Regions from separate parts of the Lelliottia amnigena genome, predicted to be linked through region 2. Evidence: predicted binding sites of a transcription regulator. Region 2 holds the regulator's gene; each other region holds the start of a gene.
The links. Region 2 encodes CRP, which controls carbon source genes, mostly activating them, when cyclic AMP is high. Its sites were predicted from a motif close to ATGTGANNNNNNTCACAT; they were not measured.
Positions count from the first base shown of each region.

Region 1 (3,356 bases), 1.1 Mb from region 2:
CAGCCACTGTTTGATACGAGCAACGTGATATAGCCCGGTGTCGCCCTGCTTTTCGAGTCGAGTATATTTTTGCAACAGCGTCACCACATCAGGCCAGGCCATGCGCGGTTCGTTATATTTAATCACCCGGCTCAGATTTGGAATATTGAGGGCACCGCGACCGATCATCACCGAGTCACAGCCCGTTTCCTGTAGACAGGCTTGCGCACTTGCGTAATCCCATATTTCACCGTTGGCGATAACAGGAATATTCAGCCGTTGGCGAATGTCGCGAATCGCCTGCCAGTTAATGCGCTCCGCTTTGTAGCCGTCTTCTTTGGTACGCCCGTGTACGACCAGTTCGCTCGCGCCGGCCTGCTGAACAGCATCCGCAATCTCAAACTGGCGATCGCCACTGTCCCAGCCCAAACGCACTTTTACCGTGACGGGCAGATGAGACGGCACGGCTTCACGCATCGCTTTCGCGCCGCGATAAATCAGCTCAGGATCTTTGAGCAGCGTTGCGCCGCCCCCGCTCCCGTTAACCATTTTCGACGGACAACCGCAGTTGAGATCAACGCCATAAGAGCCCAGTTCCACGGCCCGCGCAGCGTTTTCCGCTAGCCACTCGGGGTATTGGCCCAGAAGCTGAATGCGAACCAGCGTGCCTGACGTCGTCCGACTCTGACGATGCAATTCCGGGCAGAGTCGATAAAACGACTTTGCAGGCAACAGCATATCCACCACACGCAAAAACTCGGTGACGCAGAGATCGTAATCATTTACCTCGGTCAGCAGCTCGCGCACCAGTGAGTCGAGCACACCTTCCATCGGCGCCAGTAATACACGCATTCTCAATACCTGTGAAAAAAGACGCGCTATGGTAGCCGCTCTCCTGGCGTGTGGAAAGGGCTGTTTAACGCGCGTCCCGAGGTGACATCACGTCAACACAAAACCGATGACCACCATGATGACAAGCGCCAGCGAAATGATCGCCGGTCCCGTCATAAACGCGTGCACGGTCAGTTGTTCTTCTTTCTTAATGGAAGCAAATCGCGCAAGGGCGCTTTTCTCATCTGAAGCAATGATTTCTTCGAACTGCTTTTCGTAGCCCTGCTCTTTGAGCGCAGACGCGGCGTCAATATCTGCAGCTGGCCGTGCGTGAACCGCACTGCCTTTTTTGAAAATGAAATATTCTGGCATGAGGATCTCCTGCCTGTGTGGGAGATTTATCATATCATTACCGCCGAAAAACGGCCCGGTACTACACTGTTTTATATCACCTTTACCTTTAATTCTGGGGAAATGCCCGACGTTCCAAATAGGAATGTCTGGTATGCTCAAATTTCATGATGTGATCCGTAGCACGTTTCCAGGTTTAATTGTATGATGAATGCGTTTCATCAAGGACTTTCACCATGATCAAATTTCTCAATGCTGTCTGGCAATATTTGCGCGCGTTTATCCTTATTTACGCTTGCCTCTATGCAGGCATTTTCGTCGCGTCTCTACTGCCTATCACCATTCCGGGCAGCATAATCGGCATGCTGATTATGTTTTTGCTACTGGCGCTACAAATTTTGCCGCCAAAGTGGGTCAACCCTGGATGCTTCGTGCTGATTCGTTATATGGCGCTGCTGTTCGTGCCGATCGGCGTGGGGGTGATGCAATATTACGATGTGCTGAAAGCCCAGTTTGGTCCGATTGTTGTCTCATGCGCCATCAGCACGCTGGTGGTGTTCCTTGTGGTGAGCTGGAGTTCGCATCTGGTGCATGGCGAACGTAAAGTGGTAGGGCAAAAAGGAAACCAAAAATGATGGCCAATATCTGGTGGTCACTGCCGTTAACGCTGGTGGTTTTCTTCGCTGCACGGAAACTGGCCGCCCGTTTTAAAATGCCGCTGCTCAACCCGCTGCTGGTGGCCATGGTGGTGATTATTCCCTTCCTGCTGATCGCCCATATACCTTACGAGCGCTACTTTGCGGGCAGCAAAATTTTGAACGATCTGTTGCAGCCTGCGGTCGTTGCCCTGGCGTTTCCACTCTACGAGCAGCTTCACCAGATCCGGGCTCGCTGGAAATCCATCATCACGATCTGCCTGATTGGCAGCGTCGTCGCGATGGTCACAGGGACCTCTGTTGCCCTGCTGATGGGCGCTTCGCCGCAAATCGCCGCCTCAATATTACCGAAATCCGTGACCACGCCGATTGCGATGGCCGTGGGTGGCAGCATTGGTGGCATTCCCGCGATTAGCGCGATGTGCGTGATTTTTGTTGGTATTTTGGGTGCCGTATTCGGTCACTCGCTGCTGAATGTGATGCGCATTCGAACCAAAGCGGCACGTGGGCTGGCAATGGGAACCGCGTCACATGCGCTCGGCACTGCGCGTTGCGCGGAACTGGATTATCAGGAAGGCGCGTTTAGCTCGTTGGCCCTGGTGATCTGTGGGATCATGACGTCGCTCATTGCGCCGTTCTTATTCCCAATTATTTTGGCGGTGGTGGGCTAAAATTTGCGATGCGTCGCGCAATTTTTATTTTGATTTCATAAGTTGCATACATAATGAGAACTGGATCACATATAAAGCGGTAATGGCTCCGTAAACTACCGATCCATTAACCTTTATGAGGCATTGCCATGCACCCACGTTTTCAATCTGCTTTCGCCCAGCTCGCCGAGAATTTGCAATCAGCCCTGGCTCCGGTTCTGGCGGATGAGCACTTCCCCGCCCTGCTGACGGCTGAGCAGGTCACGATGCTTAAACAGGCTACGGGACTCGACGAAGACGCGCTGGCTTTCGCACTGCTCCCGCTGGCCGCTGCCTGCGCAAGAGCCGACCTTTCCCACTTCAACGTTGGTGCCATCGCGCGCGGCGTGAGTGGCACATGGTATTTCGGCGGGAACATGGAGTTCCTGGGTGCGACGATGCAACAAACTGTCCACGCAGAGCAGAGCGCGATCAGTCACGCCTGGCTGCGCGGGGAACATGCCCTGAAAGCCATTACCGTCAACTACACCCCTTGCGGTCACTGTCGCCAGTTTATGAATGAACTGAACAGCGGTCTGGAACTGCGCATCAATCTGCCGGGTCGTGAGCCACATACGCTCGGAGATTACCTGCCGGATGCCTTTGGTCCGAAAGACCTCGACATCAAAACGCTGCTGATGGATGAGCAGAACCACGGCTATGCGTTAACGGGCGATGACCTGGCGCAGTCTGCCATTGCCGCCGCCAACAAAAGTCACGCGCCGTACAGCCAGTCACCGAGTGGTGTTGCGCTGGAGTGCCGTGATGGTCGTATTTTCTCTGGCAGTTATGCCGAGAACGCCGCATTCAACCCAACCCTGCCACCACTGCAAGGTGCCCTGAATTTGCT
Region 1 is NZ_CP077236.1:273,036-276,391, forward strand. It holds gene dusC (tRNA dihydrouridine(16) synthase DusC) at 1-831, opposite strand, end outside; gene I6L74_RS01335 (hypothetical protein) at 919-1,182, opposite strand; gene I6L74_RS01340 (CidA/LrgA family protein) at 1,398-1,796, shown strand; gene I6L74_RS01345 (CidB/LrgB family autolysis modulator) at 1,793-2,488, shown strand; gene cdd (cytidine deaminase) at 2,617-3,356, shown strand, end outside.
Region 1: a site for CRP is predicted at 1,332-1,349, ahead of I6L74_RS01340 (CidA/LrgA family protein). Genes of this name have one in related genera too.

Region 2 (3,356 bases):
CATCACGCTAATGCGCGCCGCATTACGCAAAGCAGGGGATTTAAATGACAGATAGCTTTTGAGCGCCGGCAGCAGTGGCAAACGTTTCTGCTTATCCGCCATCAGATCACGGGAATAGAGCGGACGCTGAGTGCGCAGCACGCGTGCGATACGGCTGAAGTGCCAGGCGCAGAACTGCCCGACCGGGTTGTCGGGATGCTGACGGGCAATTTTCTCCAGCGCGCCCAACTGTTTATCCATGGTAAAGCGTGTGGGATAGCGGTGATAGAGAATATCGTCAGCCAGCACGCGCAGTCGCGCCGCGACCGTCTGGGCATTCCAGCGGATCACCGCTTCGGCGTGACTGCGCTCCACCAGCTTTTGCACTTCCTGTGGATGATGCAGGCTGACGGAAATATGTTCCTGTAAATCCAGCCCTACCTGAAACGTGCGCAGTAGCCGTTTGTATTCATGATTTTTATTGGCCGCCAGCATGTGTAGCTGCTGATAACACTGGCTGATTAAATCGACCACTTTTTGCTGACGCGTCAGCAGCGGCGGCAGCGCCTTTTCCGGATCGGTGTGCTGCGTCAGCAGGGTGTATTTTGCTTCGCAGTAATCAGCGAGCTGAACGTAGAGCAGGCTTAAGGATTCGCGCAACGGCTGCTCGCGCCACATCCAGAACCAGAACCAGTTGAATAATCCGTACCACAGCGTGCCAAACGCGTAGATCAGCAGCGGTTCCCAGACGGGCATATTCCCGGCGAGGCTGAGCGTAAAGATCGATGCAATCAGTGAGGCGGGAAGCAAGCGGGCATGCAGAGAACTGATTTCCGCCGTCACGCCGAGCGTGAGTGCCAGTACGGTCAAAATCAACGGCAGGGGGATATCGCGCGCCAGTAATAGCTGTACCGCGAGACTGCATCCGGCAAACAGCGAGCCGCCAATAATCAGGCGCTTGAAAAAGCGTTTATGCGGGGTATCGAGACCGGCAATATTACAGCAGGCAGGAACGAGAGAAAAAAGCAGACCGTGTTGCAGATGACCCAGAATCAAACCGACGGCCACGGGGAGACATAACACCAGCGTTTGCCGAAGTGCGTAGTTAACTTCCGGGTGATAGATCAGCCTGCGCCACATAGATGCCAGAGACAAAAACGGCGTGACACCTTGCGATGGCACGCCGTTCGACCGGAATTAACGCGTTCCGTAAACCACGATGGTTTTACCGTGAGCGGAGATCAGGTTCTGATCTTCCAGCATTTTCAGGATACGGCCAACGGTTTCACGGGAGCAACCCACGATCTGACCAATTTCCTGACGGGTAATTTTAATTTGCATGCCGTCAGGGTGGGTCATAGCGTCAGGCTGTTTCGCCAGGTTCAACAGCGTTTGCGCGATGCGACCCGTTACATCCAGGAAGGCGAGGTTACCCACTTTCTCGGAGGTGATTTGCAGGCGGCGAGCCATCTGCGAAGACAGGCGCAACAGAATATCCGGGTTAACCTGAATCAACTGACGGAATTTTTTGTAGGAGATCTCAGCCACTTCACAGGCTGATTTTGCACGTACCCAGGCGCTACGTTCCTGGCCTTCTTCAAACAGGCCCAGTTCGCCGATGAAATCGCCCTGGTTCAGATAAGAAAGGATCATCTCTTTTCCTTCTTCATCTTTGATAAGCACTGCCACCGAGCCTTTGACGATGTAATACAACGTTTCCGCTTTTTCACCCTGGTGAATCAGCGTGCTCTTCGATGGGTACTTATGAATATGGCAATGAGACAAGAACCATTCGAGAGTCGGGTCTGTTTGCGGTTTGCCAAGCACCATGCGCTGTTATCCTCTGTTATAAGCTGTCACCAGAGTCATAAATCGCATCCTGACTCTGGGGTTGCAATCGAATTCTTCCCCGTACCTGGGAACTAGGCTGTCATAAATGTTTGCAGCCTGTAATGTTTGATGTCCTCTGCATACATGTGTAACGTCAATGTATTACTGTAGCATCCAGAGTGTTTTAGCATAGCTTTTGCCGCGTGTCTCCTGGTGTCTCGCTTCAGCATGACGCAGGTCGTCTTCCGTTGCGAGAATTGTAACGCGCGGGTAATCTGTCCGGAAAAATGCAACGTCGGAGTGAATAAAATGCAAGCGCGTGTGAAATGGGTTGAAGGTTTAACGTTCCTCGGCGAATCCGCTTCAGGACACCAGATTTTGATGGATGGTAACTCCGGCGATAAAGCGCCAAGCCCGATGGAAGTGGTGCTGATGGCGGCGGGCGGATGCAGCGCCATTGACGTCGTCTCGATTCTGCAAAAAGGGCGTCATGACGTCACCGATTGTGAAGTGAAGCTGACATCTGAGCGTCGCGAAGAAGCGCCGCGTCTGTTTACGCATATCAATCTGCACTTCATTGTGACTGGCAAAGCGTTGAAAGATGCCGCGGTTTCCCGTGCGGTGGATCTTTCTGCGGAGAAGTACTGCTCGGTGGCGTTGATGCTGGAGAAAGCGGTGAAAATCACGCACTCCTACGAGGTGATCGACGCGTAAGCGTTGACGAGAGTCAGACCCTCTCCCACAAGGAGAGGGAAAAGGATCATTCGATCTTTTTGCCTTCCATCAGCCGTTGCACCAGCGGCATCATGATCAGCTCCATCGCCAGTCCCATCTTCCCGCCCGGCACCACCAGCGTATTAATGTGCGAAATAAACGAGCCCTGCAGCATCGCCAGCAGCCACGGATAATCAATATCGTCCAGATTACGGAAGTGGATCACCACAAAGCTTTCGTCCAGAGACGGAATCGTTTTTGCCGCAAAGGGATTCGAGGTATCCACCGTCGGGACGCGCTGGAAGTTAATGTGCGTGCGGGAAAACTGCGGCGTCAGGAAGTTAATGTAATCTTCCATTGAGCGCACCACCGAGTCCATGACCGCTTCACGCGAATGGCCGCGCTCGCTGGTGTCGCGGGTGAGCTTCTGGATCCACTCCAGGTTGACGATAGGCACCACGCCAACCAGCAGATCGACGTGCTGCGCCACGTCATGCTGCGGCGTCACCACACCGCCGTGCAATCCTTCGTAAAACAGCACATCGGTCGGTTCCGGGAGCGGCTGCCACGGCGTAAACGTGCCGGGCACCTGGTTCCACGGCACCGCTTCGTCATAGGTGTGCAGATATTTACGCGATTGCCCTGTGCCGGTATGGCCGTACTCGGCAAAGGTTTGCTCCAGCAAACTGAAGTCGTTGGCGTCTGGTCCGAAGTAGCTGATGTGTTTGCCGAGATCGCGCGCCTTGCGGATCGCCATGTCCATTTCGGGGCGGGTATAGCGATGAAAACTGTCTCCTTCTACCTCGGCGGCGCGCAAGTTGAGCTGCGCGAAA
Region 2 is NZ_CP077236.1:1,376,723-1,380,078, reverse strand. It holds gene I6L74_RS06610 (YccS/YhfK family putative transporter) at 1-1,119, opposite strand, end outside; gene crp (cAMP-activated global transcriptional regulator CRP) at 1,177-1,809, opposite strand; gene I6L74_RS06600 (OsmC family protein) at 2,119-2,523, shown strand; gene I6L74_RS06595 (phosphoribulokinase) at 2,570-3,356, opposite strand, start outside.

Region 3 (3,356 bases), 420 kb from region 2:
CACGCGCAATCGCCACTTTCTGCTGATTACCGCCGGAAAGCAGGCCGATAGCCTGTTCCATCGAAGGCGTTTTCACATTGAACAGGCGGATAAAATCACTGACCGCCTGCTGTTCATCTTTATGCTTTAAGCCGCCGCCGTTACGACTGAAATAGCGCAGCGCAGTCAGAGACATGTTCTCTTTGACCGACATACCCAGCACCAGTCCATCGCGTTTACGGTCTTCAGAGATATAAACGATGCCGTTTGCCAGCCCATCCTGCGGAGAACGGGTGACAACTTCATGACCGTTAAGCGTGACGTAACCGCTGGTACGCGGCAGCGCACCGTACAGCACTTTCATCAATTCGGTACGGCCTGCGCCCATCAGACCCGCCACACCCAGGATTTCCCCCTGGCGCAGCGTAAAGGAGACATTGTCGACGCCTGGACCGCACAGGTTATCCACCTTCAGGCGGATTTCACCCGGCGCTTTATCCAGTCGCGGATACTGATCTTCCAGCTTGCGTCCCACCATCATTTCGATTAGTGAATCTTCGGTCAGAGAGGCCACCTCGCGCTCGGCAATAAACTGTCCGTCGCGGAACACGGTGACATCATCGCAAATCTCGAAAATCTCTTTCATGCGGTGAGAGATATAAACAATGCCTCGTCCTTGCGCTTTGAGCTCGCGGATGACGCGGAATAAGGAGTCGGTTTCGGTATCAGTGAGCGCATCGGTCGGTTCGTCCATCACGATGACTTTTGACTCGAAGCTCAGGACTTTAGCGATTTCCACCATCTGCTGGTCGCCGATCGAAAGATCGCCCACCAGACGGTCGCTCTTGAAGCGCAGATTCAGTTTCGCCAGCAGTTTGTCGGCTTCAGCATACATCTGCTTCCAGTCGATTTTGCCAAAGCGGCCCACGAATTCACGGCCAAGGAAGATATTTTCTGCAATGGTGAGCTGCGGGATCAGGTTTAATTCCTGATGGATAATGCCGATCCCAGCTTCCTGAGAGGATTTCGGTCCGGTGAAGGTGGTTTCTTTCCCCAGCCACACCAGCGAACCCGCATCGCGTTGATAGATGCCGGTCAGCACTTTCATCATGGTGGATTTGCCAGCGCCGTTTTCACCGACCAGCGCCATCACGCGACCGGCGTAAACATTCAACGCCGCGCCAGAGAGGGCTTTTACGCCCGGGAACGATTTATCGATCCCTTTGAGTTGTAATAATGCGTCCATGACGGCCTCAGAACGTGACGCCAGCACAGAGAATGATATTCGCATACGGGGAACACTCCCCGCTGCGAATCACCGCCTGACTGTCTGCGGTTTGTTGTTTGAACTGTTCATGCGTTGTGTAACGAATTTCAATGGTGTTTCCCTGGTGTTGTTGCAGTTGCTCTATGTGGCCGAGCAACGTTTCGTGGAGTTGCGGATTATGTTGTTTAATTTCCGTCGCGAGAATGGCTGTCTCAACCTGCATCTCCGCCGTCACCACTTCAAGTACCTGCATAAACGAGGGAACACCCTGCGTTAATGCCATATCAATACGCGTTGTGCTGTGCGGAACCGGTAAGCCTGCATCGCAAACCACCAGCGTATCGGTATGCCCAAGACGGGAAATAACCGATGAGATTTCAGAATTGAGTACCGTGCCTTTCTTCATTTTCTTGCTCCACTAGCGAAACGTTTCGCTGAAATAAGTGTAGCCGTAAGAGTGTTCAGAAAACCATCATGACGTAACAGAATTGTGATCAACGTCGAAACGTTTCGCTAAGTAAAATCTGAAGGGAAAAATACAAAGAAAAATGCCGGGTGAGCGTTACGCTTCCCGGCATTCGTGCGGCGATTTAAATCTCGACCTGCGTTCCTAATTCAATCACGCGGTTAGGCGGAATCTCAAACTGATCCGGCGCACGCAGGGCGTTACGTTGCAGAATAAGATACAGCTTGCCGCGCAGGCGCAGATACCATGGCCGTTTGCCGACAATCAGCGACTCGTGCGACATAAAGAACGAGGTCTCCATCATGCGACAGCTCAACCCTTCGAGACCGCAGCGGTGGAAGACCTCTTCCACATTCGGCGTTTCACGCCAGCCGTAGCTTGCGACTACGCGCCAGAACGTCGGGGATAATTGTTCTATCTGCACGCGACGAACGTTATGCACGTACGGCGCATCTTCGGTACGCAGCGTCAGCAAAATCACGCGTTCGTGCAGCACTTTGTTGTGCTTGAGGTTATGCATCAGCGCAAACGGAATCACTTTCTGCGCACGCGACATATATACCGCAGTCCCTGGCACGCGCACCGGCGGTGATTTCTCCAGCGAGGCGATCATCGCCTCAAGAGAGTTACCGTGCTCATGCATGCGACGTAACAGGCGGAAACGCTCGCTTTTCCACGTTGTCATCACGATGAACATCACCAGACCCAGCGTCAACGGCAGCCAGCCACCCGAGACGATTTTATCCAGGTTTGCCGAGAACAATGGCAAATCAATACACAGCAGCCCCACCAGAATCAGCGCCACAAGGAACTTATTCCAGTGCCAGTTCCGATACGCCACGGTGGTCGACAGAATCGACGTAAGCACCATCGTCCCTGTGACGGCAATACCGTACGCCGCCGCCAGATTGCTGGAGTGTTCAAAGCTGACAATCACAATCACCACGGCAACGTAAAGCAGCCAGTTAATGAAAGGAATGTAGATCTGACCGGATTCCATCTCCGAGGTATGAATAATCCGCATCGGCGACAGATAACCCAGGCGAACCGCCTGACGCGTCAACGAGAACACCCCCGAGATCACCGCCTGAGATGCGATAACGGTCGCCAGCGTGGCGATAATCAACATCGGCACCAGCGCCCATTCGGGTGCCAGCAGGAAGAACGGGTTCTTGATAGCCTCAGGGTTTTTCAGCAGCAGCGCACCCTGACCGAAGTAATTCAGTACCAGAGACGGCAGCACGACGGTAAACCACGCGAGGCGAATCGGCAGCTTCCCGAAGTGACCCATATCCGCGTACAGCGCTTCGACGCCGGTAATAGAAAGCACGACCGCGCCGAGGGCAACAAACGAAACGGTTTTGTATTCCAGGAAGAAATGAACCGCCCATGCCGGGTTAAGAGCCTGCAGCACTTCTGGATTGCCAATAATTCCGCGCAAACCCAGTGCCGCCAGGATCAGGAACCAGGCCAGCATAATCGGTGCAAACAGCTTACCGACAAGCCCGGTGCCATGTTTCTGAATCGCAAACAGCAGGGTCAGGACAACAATGGCGAGCGGAACCACCCACGTCTCCAGCTGCGGCGCGATAATCTCCAGCCCCTCGATCGCCGAAAGCACCGAAATCGCAGGCGTAATCACCA
Region 3 is NZ_CP077236.1:1,800,140-1,803,495, forward strand. It holds gene rbsA (ribose ABC transporter ATP-binding protein RbsA) at 1-1,225, opposite strand, end outside; gene rbsD (D-ribose pyranase) at 1,233-1,652, opposite strand; gene kup (low affinity potassium transporter Kup) at 1,837-3,356, opposite strand, start outside.
Region 3: a site for CRP is predicted at 1,735-1,752, ahead of rbsD (D-ribose pyranase). Genes of this name have one in related genera too.

Region 4 (3,356 bases), 220 kb from region 2:
CGTACCGAGGCGATGTGCTCCTGGAGTGCGGATTCGCGGGTGAAATCATCTTCGGCATTGAAGTAGCGCTCATAGGCTACCAGCGTCATTTTGGCGTCAATCACCACGTCTTTGCCCTGCGGCAGGCGCACGATGACATCGGGCTGCATCCGCGATCGGGTGTCGGTTTCAATGCTGACCTGCGTTTCGTATTCATACCCCTCGCGCAGACCAGAGGCTTCCAGCACGCGGGTGAGCACTACTTCGCCCCAGTTCCCCTGCGTTTTATTGTCGCCCTTGAGCGCACGCGTCAGGTTGACCGCCTCTTGCGCCATCTGCGCATTCAGCTGCTGGAGATTACGAATTTCATGCGCCAGCGTGTGGCGTTCACGTGACTCCTGGCCAAAGCTGTCCTGCACCTGACGACGAAAACCATCCAGTTGTTCACGAAGGGGGGTCAGCAAACCGTTCAGGCTCTGACGATTCTGCTCATCAACGCGGCGGTTGCTCTGCTCAAAGATACGGTTAGCCAGATTTTCAAACTGCTCGCTCAGGCGCTGCTCGCTGTTGATCATCTGACGGATTTTGTCTTCGGCATGCAGCTGGGTGGATTCCAGACGGGTCGTGACTTCGCGCAGATCGGCTTCTAAAGAGGTATTGATATCACGCAGATTACGCAGCTCGTTGTTGAGCAATTCGCACTCTTCGCGCCAGTGTGCGCTCTGCGTAAGCTGTTGTTTTGCAGCACTGAGCTCAGCCACCATCTCTTCACGATCGGCCAGCTGATCGGCTTTATGTTGCGCATGCTGGTAGCTGGACATCAGCCAGCCCACACCCGCGCCCACCAGCGCAATGACTGCATAAATTAGGACTGAGATATCCACAACACCCCCTGCATCAAACCATTACCCGCACAAAATAGAATTGTGCTGTATAAACGTCCAGTTTGAAAGGGGTTTCCTGCGAGGCGCTACGCAAAAAGAAAAGGCCGAACGCGTCGGCCTTTTATCTGAAAGGGGAAACTAGATCAGGCGGCGAGCCGCTTCAACCACGATTTTCACCGCGTGGCTTTCGGTTTTCTTCATGGTTTCTGCGTTTGGAATTTCTTGCTGGGTGCGGTTAACGATGACGCCCGCCACCATACCGGCACGCAGACCCTGGCTTGCGCACATGGTTAGCAGCGTTGCAGATTCCATTTCATAGTTCATTACGCCCATGGACTGCCACTCTTCCATCGAACCTTTAAAGCGGTTCACCACGCGACCGGAGAAGGTGTCATAACGCTCCTGGCCTGGGTAGAAGGTGTCAGAAGAGGCAGTCACGCCGATGTGAGTCGTTGCGCCCACGGATTTCGCAGCTTCAACCAGCGCAGTGGTACATTCAAAATCTGCCACAGCCGGATATTCCATTGGCGCAAAGTGCAGGCTTGCACCGTCAAGACGCACAGATGCAGTGGTCACCAGCACGTCGCCGACGTTGATATGCGGCTGAATAGCGCCAGTTGTCCCGATACGCAGGAAAGTACGAATGCCCAGCTGTGCCAGCTCTTCAACAGCGATAGAGGTAGACGGACCACCGATACCGGTCGAACACACGATAACGGCTTTGCCATCCAGCTCTGCACGCCAGGTGGTGAATTCGCGATGCGCAGCCAGCTTAACCGGCTTATCCATCAGCGCGGCGATCTTTTCCACACGCTCAGGATCGCCAGGGACGATAGCCAGCGTAGCCCCTTGTAAATCGTTTTTAGTGAGGCCGAGATGAAAAACATCAGACTTAGACATAGGTGACTCCTCTGTGGGTCGGGTTGTCAGAAGAAGTAAAACGGTACTTTACAGAAGCCCCGGGCACATTTTCGTGACAGACCTCACCACGAATGAAAATGATTGCAGTTAATTACCATAAAATAGTGACACTCATCACACTAACAAGTTATATCGTTTACTACTGCACAAAAGATAGCCCGTTTCGGGCACTGTGAATTGTTAACTTGAGGTCTATATTTATTTGCACCAACGGGTACGGAGAATACCATGACTCAAAAAACGAATTTTGCACCTGCCGCCGCCCCTCTCGCGTCAACCATCGTTTCAACGTCTGAAGACGCTATCACGGCAGGCGAAACCTCGATCCCTTCCCAGGGTGAAAACATGCCCGCTTATCACGCGCGTCCAAAGGGCGTGGACGGGCCTTTGCCGATCGTCATTGTGGTTCAGGAGATTTTTGGCGTTCACGAACATATTCGGGACGTCTGCCGCCGCCTGGCGCTGGAGGGGTATCTGGCCGTCGCGCCGGAGCTGTACTTCCGCCAGGGCGACCCCAATGAATACAGCGATATCCCCACGCTGTTCAGCAATCTGGTTAGCAAAGTACCCGATGCGCAGGTGCTGGCCGATCTCGATCATGTCGCCAGTTGGGCGGCGCGTAACGGCGGCGATGCGCATCGGCTAATGGTCACGGGCTTCTGCTGGGGCGGACGCATCACCTGGCTTTATGCCGCACACAATCCGCAACTGAAAGCCGCCGTGGCCTGGTATGGCAAGCTGGTTGGCGAGAAAACGCTGAATTCACCTAAGCATCCGGTGGATATCGCGGTCGATCTCAATGCGCCCGTTCTTGGGCTTTACGGTGGCGAAGATACGGGCATTTCGCTGGAGAGCGTCGAGACGATGCGGCAGGCGCTGCGTGCCGCGAATGCCAAAGCAGAAATCGTGGTTTATCCGGAGGCGGGCCATGCGTTTAACGCCGATTATCGCCCAAGCTATCACGAAGAATCGGCCAAAGACGGCTGGCAGCGAATGCTGGCGTGGTTCCGGCAGTATGGCGCGAAAAAGGGTTAAGCCGCTCACAATTTAACGTACGAAGCACAACGGTTGATTGACTTTGAAACAGCTTTTGACCGATATAAAAAGCACAGGCGTGTAACTACGATCCGTAGGCAAGACCTGAAGCCCATTTCTCCTCCCCGGGGGAAATGGGCTTCAGGTCTTTTTTTTTGCTCTGGAGACAGGGGCCAGACATGAATCATTTGCAGACAGCACTGGACGTCATCGCCCATGTGGGTGGCGCTGAGAATATCGAACATATCGAGCATTGCTCTACCCGCTTGCGGTTGAGCCTGTACGACAACGGTAAAGTGAATGAAACCGCGCTGGCGAAAATTGACGGTGTGCTGGGCGTGCGCGTCAACGTGCAGTGCCAGGTGATTATCGGGCATGAAGTGGTTCAGGTTTACGAAGCGGTGCGGTCTCTGGTCGGCACGCCGCAGGGCAATACCCAGCCACACGCCAATAAACCCAACCGTTGGGCGCAAATCGTCGATTTTGTGATTAGTGTTTTCCAGCCTTTGGTCCCCGCGATTGCCGGCGGCGGTGTAC
Region 4 is NZ_CP077236.1:1,597,990-1,601,345, forward strand. It holds gene rmuC (DNA recombination protein RmuC) at 1-863, opposite strand, end outside; gene udp (uridine phosphorylase) at 1,002-1,763, opposite strand; gene I6L74_RS07525 (dienelactone hydrolase family protein) at 2,013-2,819, shown strand; gene I6L74_RS07530 (beta-glucoside-specific PTS transporter subunit IIABC) at 2,999-3,356, shown strand, end outside.
Region 4: a site for CRP is predicted at 1,887-1,904, ahead of udp (uridine phosphorylase). Genes of this name have one in related genera too.